4 regions of the Nocardia sp. CA-128927 genome follow, and region 2 is predicted to be linked to each of the others. Evidence: riboswitches for the same ligand, from Rfam matches in the RefSeq annotation. Region 2 holds a riboswitch; each other region holds the start of a gene.
The links. Region 2 has a riboswitch for S-adenosylmethionine ahead of ACQPW1_RS46575 (rhodanese-like domain-containing protein). Riboswitches for the same ligand answer to the same signal wherever they lie in the genome.

Region 1: linked by a shared signal. The riboswitch ahead of ACQPW1_RS15785 (amino acid ABC transporter permease) and the one ahead of ACQPW1_RS46575 (rhodanese-like domain-containing protein) in region 2 are both predicted to bind S-adenosylmethionine.
Region 3: linked by a shared signal. The riboswitch ahead of ACQPW1_RS03145 (aminotransferase class V-fold PLP-dependent enzyme) and the one ahead of ACQPW1_RS46575 (rhodanese-like domain-containing protein) in region 2 are both predicted to bind S-adenosylmethionine.
Region 4: linked by a shared signal. The riboswitch ahead of ACQPW1_RS06425 (bifunctional o-acetylhomoserine/o-acetylserine sulfhydrylase) and the one ahead of ACQPW1_RS46575 (rhodanese-like domain-containing protein) in region 2 are both predicted to bind S-adenosylmethionine.

The regions. Positions count from the first base shown of each region.
Region 1 covers NZ_CP192087.1:3,338,506-3,340,673, reverse strand. The annotation lists gene ACQPW1_RS15790 (hypothetical protein) at 1-250, opposite strand, end outside; SAM riboswitch class I at 674-768, shown strand; gene ACQPW1_RS15785 (amino acid ABC transporter permease) at 1,037-2,095, shown strand; gene ACQPW1_RS15780 (amino acid ABC transporter ATP-binding protein) at 2,092-2,168, shown strand, end outside.
Region 2 covers NZ_CP192087.1:10,032,218-10,034,385, reverse strand. The annotation lists gene ACQPW1_RS46580 (Rv0361 family membrane protein) at 202-648, shown strand; SAM riboswitch class IV at 712-828, shown strand; gene ACQPW1_RS46575 (rhodanese-like domain-containing protein) at 843-1,259, shown strand; gene ACQPW1_RS46570 (O-succinylhomoserine sulfhydrylase) at 1,345-2,168, shown strand, end outside.
Region 3 covers NZ_CP192087.1:638,928-641,095, reverse strand. The annotation lists gene ACQPW1_RS03145 (aminotransferase class V-fold PLP-dependent enzyme) at 1-756, opposite strand, end outside; SAM riboswitch class IV at 803-916, opposite strand; gene ACQPW1_RS03140 (LysE family translocator) at 1,066-1,713, shown strand; gene ACQPW1_RS03135 (Pls/PosA family non-ribosomal peptide synthetase) at 2,050-2,168, shown strand, end outside.
Region 4 covers NZ_CP192087.1:1,391,824-1,393,991, forward strand. The annotation lists gene ACQPW1_RS06425 (bifunctional o-acetylhomoserine/o-acetylserine sulfhydrylase) at 1-1,236, opposite strand, end outside; SAM riboswitch class IV at 1,329-1,439, opposite strand; gene ACQPW1_RS06430 (TetR/AcrR family transcriptional regulator) at 1,491-2,168, opposite strand, start outside.

The DNA of each region.
Region 1 (2,168 bases), 3.8 Mb from region 2:
CCGCGGTCGGGTAGAGGAACGGCTGCATGCCGAAGGCGCGCAGGCCATCTATCGCGGTGTTGTAGACGCCGAACAGGTCGCCGGGTGCGGCGGTGCCGGTCGGGGCGGGACGGTCGCTCGCCACGGCGGGCGGAACGGGCGGCACGGCGGGCGGGATCGGGGCCGCGCCCGCGGTCGGTGCCGCGAGCGCCAGTGCGACCGAGCAGGTCGCCACGGCGGACAATACGGTCAGACGGCGTTGCACGGCCACGGAGACCTCTTCTCATCGTCGACACAATCGAAGGCTGACGGTACTCCGGCAAACGCTGTGAACAGCCCGTATTGCCCCTGGCAAGCTATCGGCGTGTCACCTCGAGCCCACCGCTCCAGCACTGCCGATCGATCCCCTCCCCTCAGTTGCGCAAGCGCACACATCAGGTCTGCGGCCCGACTTCGCGGGGTCCGCACACGGACACCTCCGACGAGCCGTATGCTGCTCCCCGACGGAGCCGCCCCGAGCGCGTGAGCGCCCGATCACACTGCGCCAGCGCATATCCGGCTACCGGACTTACCCGGCGAATCGGGCTACGGCAAGATCTACGCTCACGGTGATTACTTCCCTTGCCCAAGGGTTCGCCTGCTGGGCATGATAATTCGGCTCGACCCTGACATCGTCCGGTGTCCGGATCGGCGACAACCATCCAGAGCGACCGAGAGACCTGGCTCGTCGACGTCGCAGCAACCCCCCGGTTCACCGGGTGCGGGTGCTTCCGCCGGGACCGATGGAGGAACCGAAGTGATCATCGCTGCTGTCCGAGGCACCCGTTGGGGCCGCCGTCATATCGATCAATGCAAAGTGACATCCGCGAGCTGTCGGGGCTGACCCGCAGCCAGTCTGTTGCACCCGTCGCTGGCCGGGTGATGTGACCGCGGCCCGATGTGGCGCGGTCCGTTCGTTCTTCCGAAGGACCTCGACCATGCGTGAGCGCAGCGAGCGAACAAATGACACAGCTGCTTTCGCACTCATGACGGAGCCGAGCGCCCGCGAGGTGGAGTCATGAGTGCGTCCGCCGCACCCGATGCCGTCGCCGTCCCCGACGCCGTTCTGGACCTGGCGCCGGACAAGTCCGTGCCCGCGTCGACCGAGAGCATCGCGGACTCCCCCGTGACACCCGCCGAATCCGCCACCGTTCCGGGCGATTCCGCGCCGACCGTCGCCAAGACGTGGCATCCGTGGCGCTGGGTGATCAGCGCCGTCGCGCTCAACCTGCTCGCCCAGTTCATCCACGGCCTGGTCACCAATCCCGGTTGGGATTGGCCGACTTTCGCGAAGTACATCACCGCGAAGTCGGTGCTCGCCTCGCTGAAGGTGACCCTGGAGCTCACCGCGTGGGGTACCGCCCTGGGCTTCCTGCTCGGCACCGCGCTGGCTATCGCGCGGCTGTCGAACAACCCGGTGCTGCGGGTGATCTCGTGGTGCTACATCTGGGCGTTCCGGTCGATTCCGCTCATCGTGCAGCTGCTGTTCTGGTTCAACATCGCCTACCTGTACAACACGCTGTCGGTCGGAATACCGTTCGGCCCCGCGTTTTTCACCTTCGAGGTGAACGGCGTGATCAGCGGGTTCACCGCGGCGGTGATCGGGCTCGCGCTGCATCAGGCGGCGTATTCGGCCGAGATCATCCGCGCGGGCATCATCTCGGTCGACGCCGGTCAGCTGGAAGCCGCTGCCGCGCTGGGTATTCCGAAGGTCCGGCAGTTCCGCTCCATCGTGGTCCCGCAGGCCATGCGGTCGATCCTGCCCAACGCGACCAACGAGGTGATCAGCCTGTTCAAGGGCACCTCGATCGTGTCGGTGATGGCGATCGCCGAGCTGTTCTATCAGGTCCAGGTGATCTACGGACGCAACGGCCGGGTGGTGCCGCTGCTGCTGGTCGCCACCGCCTGGTACATCGTGCTCACCACCATTCTCTCGGTGGCGCAGTACTACATCGAGCGCCACTACGCCAAGGGCACCCAGCGCACGCCACCGCCGTCGCCCACCCAGCGGGCCTGGCAGAAGCTGCGCGAGATCGCCGATTCCGGTTCCACCGCACCGCGAGGAGCGACCCGATGAGCACCGCACTCGCCGTCGAGGTCCGCGGCGTCCGCAAATCCTATGGCGCGCACGAGGTCTTGCGCGGCGTCGA
Region 2 (2,168 bases):
CGCAGTCTCGCGATTCTATCGGTGGTGGGTAGGGCGGCCCTAGGCGGTGCGTGAACTGAATGGATGCCGCCGACGCGTTCTGTCCGGGTTACCCGATCTCGCACCGTTGATACCCGCGTGGCGCAACGACCTTCGCCGCTCGCGCCCATCCGCGTCGGGGTCGAGCGTCGTATATCCCCGTCGACCAGGGATCATCGTCATATGAGCGATCAGCAGTCACCTGCGGAGGACGAAGTCATCGAGGTCGACCAGACCGACAAGCGTTCCGTGGCACCGTTCGTCGCCGCAGCCGTCATCGCGGTCGTCGTGCTCGGCGCGATCATCATCGGCGGCGCCATGTCGCCCGCTGAGAAAAATGTCACAGAATCGGACAAGATCGCCGCCGCGGTGCGCAACTTCGTAGAGGGCTCCAACACCACCGACTTGGTGCCCCCACCAGGCACGGGCTGCCAGAACTTCGACCCGAAACGCTCCCCACTCGCCGGGCGTTCGGGCGGCGGAAAGACCGTGGAAATCACGAAACTCGTCGATCCGGCGGTCGATGGCGACCGGGCGAAGGCCACGGTAACCACCAAAGTCGACGGCGATGAGGCGACATCGACCTGGAATCTGACTCGATCCGGTGGCAAATGGTTGGTCTGTAATTGAGCATTCTCATACCGTGAGCAGCCATTTGACAGGGCGACCCTAGTCCAGGCAATCTCAGCAGAAGGTCATGAGAACCAGTGTCAAGCCCCGGCAATACTGGTCGGCAACCCTCCTCCGCGGTGGGGTGCTCCGGGTGACGACCTGGCCGCGCGTCAAACCCGAGCGCGGCAAGTGCGGATTCTAGGAGGGTCCAGATGAGTTATGCCGGTGACATCACCCCGCAGCAGGCTTGGGATCTGTTGCGGGACAACCCCGAAGCCGTCTTGGTCGATGTGCGCACCGAGGCCGAGTGGAAGTTCGTCGGTGTGCCCGACACCAGTTCGATCGAGCGCCCGACGGTGCTGATCGAGTGGGTCGATTCGACCGGCACGCGCAACGGCGAGTTCACCGAGCAGCTGGTCACGGCGCTCGACGGGCACAACCCGGAAGCCCCGGTGATCTTCCTCTGTCGCTCGGGCCAGCGCTCCATCGGCGCGGCGATCGCCTCGACCCAGGCCGGGTTCGGCACCTCGTACAACGTGCTCGAGGGTTTCGAAGGCCCGGTCGGCGCGGACGGACATCGCGGCGGCACCGGCTGGCGTGCCCTCGGGTTGCCTTGGCGGCAGTCATGAGTACGTGCTGCACGTGCTGTAGGTCAGCATTTGGAGGGCCGGAGTTTGCGCGCCCAGGGGTGTGGTCGCGCAGCGGGAGGCAGTCGTGATTACCGGTGGTGCGTTCGACAAGCCGCTGCCCGAGGGTGTCGGTCCCGCGACACTCGGTGTGCGAGGGGGGTTGCGGCGCTCCGGTTTCGAGGAAACGTCCGAGGCGCTGTACCTGACCTCGGGCTTCGTCTACGAGAGCGCGGAGGCCGCGGAGGCCGCGTTCACCGGCGACGTGGAGCATTTCGTCTACTCCCGTTACGGCAACCCGACAGTCGCCATGTTCGAGGAGCGGATGCGGCTGCTCGACGGCGCCGAGGCGTGCTTCGCCACCGCGAGCGGAATGTCCGCGGTATTCACCGCTTTGGGCGCGCTGCTCGCCGCCGGTGATCGACTTGTGGCCGCGCGCAGCCTGTTCGGGTCCTGCTTCGTGGTGTGCAACGAGATCCTGCCGCGCTGGGGCATCGAGACCGTCTTCGTCGACGGCGAGGATCTGGACCAGTGGGAGCAGGCACTGTCCGTGCCCACCCAGGCGGTGTTCTTCGAGACACCGGCCAATCCGATGCAGACCCTCGTCGACGTGCGCCGGGTCACCGAGCTCGCACACGCCGCGGGCGCGAAGGTGGTGCTGGACAACGTCTTTGCCACCCCGCTGCTGCAACGCGGTTTCGAACTCGGTGCCGACGTGGTCGTCTACTCGGGCACCAAGCACATCGACGGCCAGGGCCGGGTACTCGGTGGCGCCATCCTCGGTGCGAAGGATTACATCGAGGGTCCGGTGAAAACCCTGATGCGCCATACCGGTCCGGCGCTGAGCCCGTTCAACGCGTGGACGCTGCTCAAGGGTTTGGAGACAATGCCGCTGCGCGTGCGTCATTCGAC
Region 3 (2,168 bases), 1.1 Mb from region 2:
GCGGACCGCGCCGCCACCGGCCAGGTACGGCTCCGCGTTGTCGAGCCAGTCACGGCGGCCGACCAGCACGCCCGCGCCGAACGGCGCGTACAGCTTGTGGCCGGAGAACGCGAGGTAGTCGATGCCGGTGTCGCGCAGGCTGATTCGCCGATGCGGCGCGAGCTGCGCGGCGTCGACGAGGATGCGGGCGCCGCACTGGTGGGCGATGGTGGCCAGGCGCTCCAGCGGCAGCACCTCGCCGGTCACGTTGGACGCGCCGGTGACCGCGAGCAGCGCGGCGGGCTTGCTACACAGCTCGGCGACGAGCCGCCCGATGGTCTCCTCGACGGTGGCCGCGGCCTGCACGACGCGGCGGCCGTGCCTGGTCCACGGCAGGAAGTTGGCGTGATGCTCGATGTCGAGCACCACGGTGTCGCCGGGCACACAGGACGCGAGCAGGTTCAGCGAGTCGGTGGTGTTGCGGGTGAACACCACCACCTGGTCGTCGGCCGCGTCGAGGAAGCGGGTCACCGAACCGCGGGCCGCCTCGTAGCACTCGGTGGAGATCCGCGAGGCGTAGCCGGCGCCGCGGTGCACGCTCGCGTAGAACGGCAGCAGCTGCTGCACCCGGTCGGTGACCTGGGCCAATGCGGGGGCGCTCGCGGCGTAGTCGAAGTTGGCGTAGGTGGTCGTCCCGCCCTGGACGAGCGGTACCTGGAGGTCGTCACCGGAAACCCTGGCGAGGGGGGCACAGGTCTGGGTGGCCACAGCAGTCATCACGAAATCCCGTCGGCTCTGGGACTCGTGATCAGAAGATTCGTCGAGTCCGCGCTTGCCGCACCCGGTCGGGCGTCGGCCTGGTCGTCACCCGGAGCACCCCACCGCGGAGGAGGGTTGCCGACCAGCAAGCCGGGGCTGAACGCTGGTACTCATGACCTGACCCGAGATTGGCAGATGTCCCCCGGCCCTGTCAACTGGTCCGCGACGCCGCGTGTTCGCCCGGAAAACCCGTCCGCGCTGGTCACCCGCGGCGGGCGCGGGTGGAAATCCGTTGCTTATCCGGCGACTTTGCGGTCACATCATGAGGTGTCACTTTCGCTCCTGATCAGCTTCATCGGCCTGTGCGTCCTGCTGGCGCTCACCCCGGGCCCGGATTCGTTTCTCGTGCTGCGGTTCTCGCTGGTAGACGCCCGACCGGGGATCGCGGCGGCGATCGGGTCGGCGCTGGGCGGGATCCTGTGGGCGGTGGTGGTCGCGGCCGGTGTCGCCGCGGTGCTGGAGCAGTCGGCGACCGCGTACCGCGCGCTCAAGGTGGTCGGCGGAATCTACTTGGTGTACTTGGGTATCCGCGCGCTGCTCGATCAGCGGCGGCAGCGCAGGGCGGGGCTGGCGGCCGAGGGCGCCGAGGGCCTCGCGCAGGCGGGCGGCGGCACCCGCGTATCGGTTCGCTCGGCGTTCACCGCGGGCGTTTTCTCGTGCATGTTCAACCCGAAAGTCGGCCTGTTCTATCTCGCCGTGCTGCCCCAGTTCCTGACCGAGGTCACCTTCGCCAACACCCTCGCGCTCGGCGCCGTCGAATCGACCATTGCCGCGGTAGCGATGGTGCTCCTGGCCCTGGCCGCGTCCCGCGCGGTCGCGCTGCTGCGCCGCCCGAAGATCCGGGATCGGCTCGAACAGGCCAGCGCCGCCATCCTGACCGCCCTCGGCATCGGCACCGCCGCCTCCGCGGCCTGATCGATTCCGCTCGAAACGCCCTGAGCTGCAAGATCACCAGGTCGATGTGGGGAATCACACCGGCCTGAGCGGATCGACGCAGCGATCACCTGGCGAACCCGCCGGGCAACCCGCCCACCAGGGGTTGCTTCGGCGCGTCCGGCGGAAATCGCCACGACCTGCAACAACCCCGCCTGCGGCCGGAAGACCGGCAACCGCGCCGGTGAACAACAAACGTCGACAACCCCGAGTACCGTGGACAACTGGTCACCGTGGTGTTTGCCCACTGGTAACCCAGCTATGACACAAACAACAGGGAAGTGCGAGGCAGGTCGAATGGGAGGTGGGCAGGGCGTCATGCTCCAACCACAGGTTGATGTGACGGTGGACCCACTACTTCGGACCGAGCACACGCCACCGGCCCGGACCCTGGTCGACATCCTGACCGCGACCGCGCTGACCCATCCCGACGCACC
Region 4 (2,168 bases), 1.9 Mb from region 2:
GGCGAGCAGTTGCTCTTCGGGCGTCAGCTGCGAGTGTGTGGTCGACGCGGGATGAATCACGAGGGAGCGCACATCTCCGATGTTAGCCACATGGCTGTGCAGGGCTAATCCGTCCACGAACTTCTTGCCCGCATCGACACCGCCGCGCAGCTCGAAGGCGACGATCGCGCCCGGGCCCTTCGGTGCCAGCTGCTTTGCCCGCTCGTACCACGGCGAGGTCGGCAGGCCCGCGTAGATGACCTTCGTGACGTCCGGCTGTTCGGCCAGGAACTCGGCCACCGCCTTGGCGTTGGCGACATGCCGCTCGACCCGCAGGCTCAGCGTCTCGATGCCCTGGCTGATCAGGAACGCGTTGAACGGCGAGATCGCCGAGCCGAGGTCGCGCAGCAGTTGCACGCGGGCCTTGAGCGCGAAGGCGGGCGCGCCGAGGTCGGCGAACACCGCACCGTGGTAGCTCGGGTCCGGGGTGGTGAAGCCGGGGAAGCGCGGCTGGCCCTGCGCGTCGGTCACCGTCCAGTCGAAGTTGCCGCCGTCGACGATCACGCCGGCCACCGCCGAGCCGTGCCCGCCGAGGTACTTGGTCGCCGAGTGCACGACGATGTCGGCGCCGTGCACCAACGGCTGGATCAGGTATGGGGTGGCCACCGTGTTGTCCACGATCAGCGGCAGTCCGGCCTCGTGCGCGATGGCGGAGATACCGGGAATGTCGAAGATGGCGCTGCTCGGGTTGGCGATGGTCTCGCCGTAGAACGCCTTGGTGTTCGGCCGGATCGCGGCCCGCCACTGGTCCAGGTCGTCGGGGTCGTCGACGAAGGACACCTCGATGCCGAGCTTGGGCAGCGAGTAGTGGAAGAGGTTGTAGGTGCCGCCGTAAAGGTGCGGGCTGGACACGATGTGGTCGCCCGAGGACGCCAGGTTCAGGATCGCGAACGTCTCCGCGGCCTGCCCGGAGGCGAGCAGCAGTGCGGCGACACCGCCTTCGAGCGCGGCGACGCGCTGCTCCACCACGTCCTGGGTGGGGTTCATGATCCGGGTGTAGATGTTGCCCGGCTCGGCGAGCCCGAACAGCGCCGCGGCGTGATCGGTGTCGCGGAAGGCGTACGAGGTGGTCTGGTAGATGGGCAGGGCCCGGGCACCGGTGGTGCCGTCGGGGGCCTGTCCCGCGTGTACCTGCTTGGTCTCGAAGGACCACTGCGCCGGATCGAAGTCGGCTGCGGGCACGGTGGAATCACTCATGAGCTTTGCTCCAAAGAAAAGGTTGTTCGCCAGAACTACGGGGGTTATCGGGATTTGGGCGAAGGACAACAACACATTTCGGGAACCTCCTGAAAGCGCGCTTGCTCTCGACCTTCGAGAGCCCGGTCATCACCCGGAGCACCCCACCGCTGCTGGAGGGTTGCCGTCCAGCAAGCCGGGGCTTCGCGCTGGCACTCATGACCTGAGGGCATCATAACCGGACGCCCCGCGACGGCCGAAACCTATCCGCGAACTCAGCCGGACGCGCTGGTCCGCGCGCCGCCGCAGACCCGGACGAACTCGTCGAAGGCCGCGGTGAACGAGTTCCGGCCTGCGGTAGCGGCGTCGTGCAGATCGTCGTAGTCGAACATGCTCTCGCCGCATTCCATGGCGAGGTGGGCGATGAGCTGCCAGGTGCCGAGGATCAGCCGCACCGGGAGTGCGCAGGGCGTGGTGGCGAGTCGTTCGGCGACCACCGCGGCGATGGCGATGTTCTTGCTGTCGGCGTGTTCGATGCTGCGCGCGCTGACCGCGGGACTGCTGCGCACGATCCGCTGCATCTGCTGGAACTGCCGGAACGAGACCGGCCCGCCCGCGGGTTCGCTGACCGCGCGGTCGATCACCTGCAGGAACGCCGTGCGCAGCGATTCCAGTTCGTTGTCGGTGACCGGGAGTCGGCGCAGCGTCTCCGCCACGGCCTGGCCGAAGTCCTGCACCGGCCCGAGGACGATGTCCTCTTTGCTGTCGAAGTACCGGTTGATCGTGCGCGGTGAGACGTCCGCGGCGTTGGCGATCTGTTCGACCGTCGTCGCGTCGAAACCCTGTGTGTCGCACAGGTTCAGCCCGACCTCGATGATCCGCAACCTGGTCTGCTGCTTCTTGCGTTCGCGCAGGCCGGGAGGTGCGTTCGTCGCGGCGCTCGCAGAGGTTTC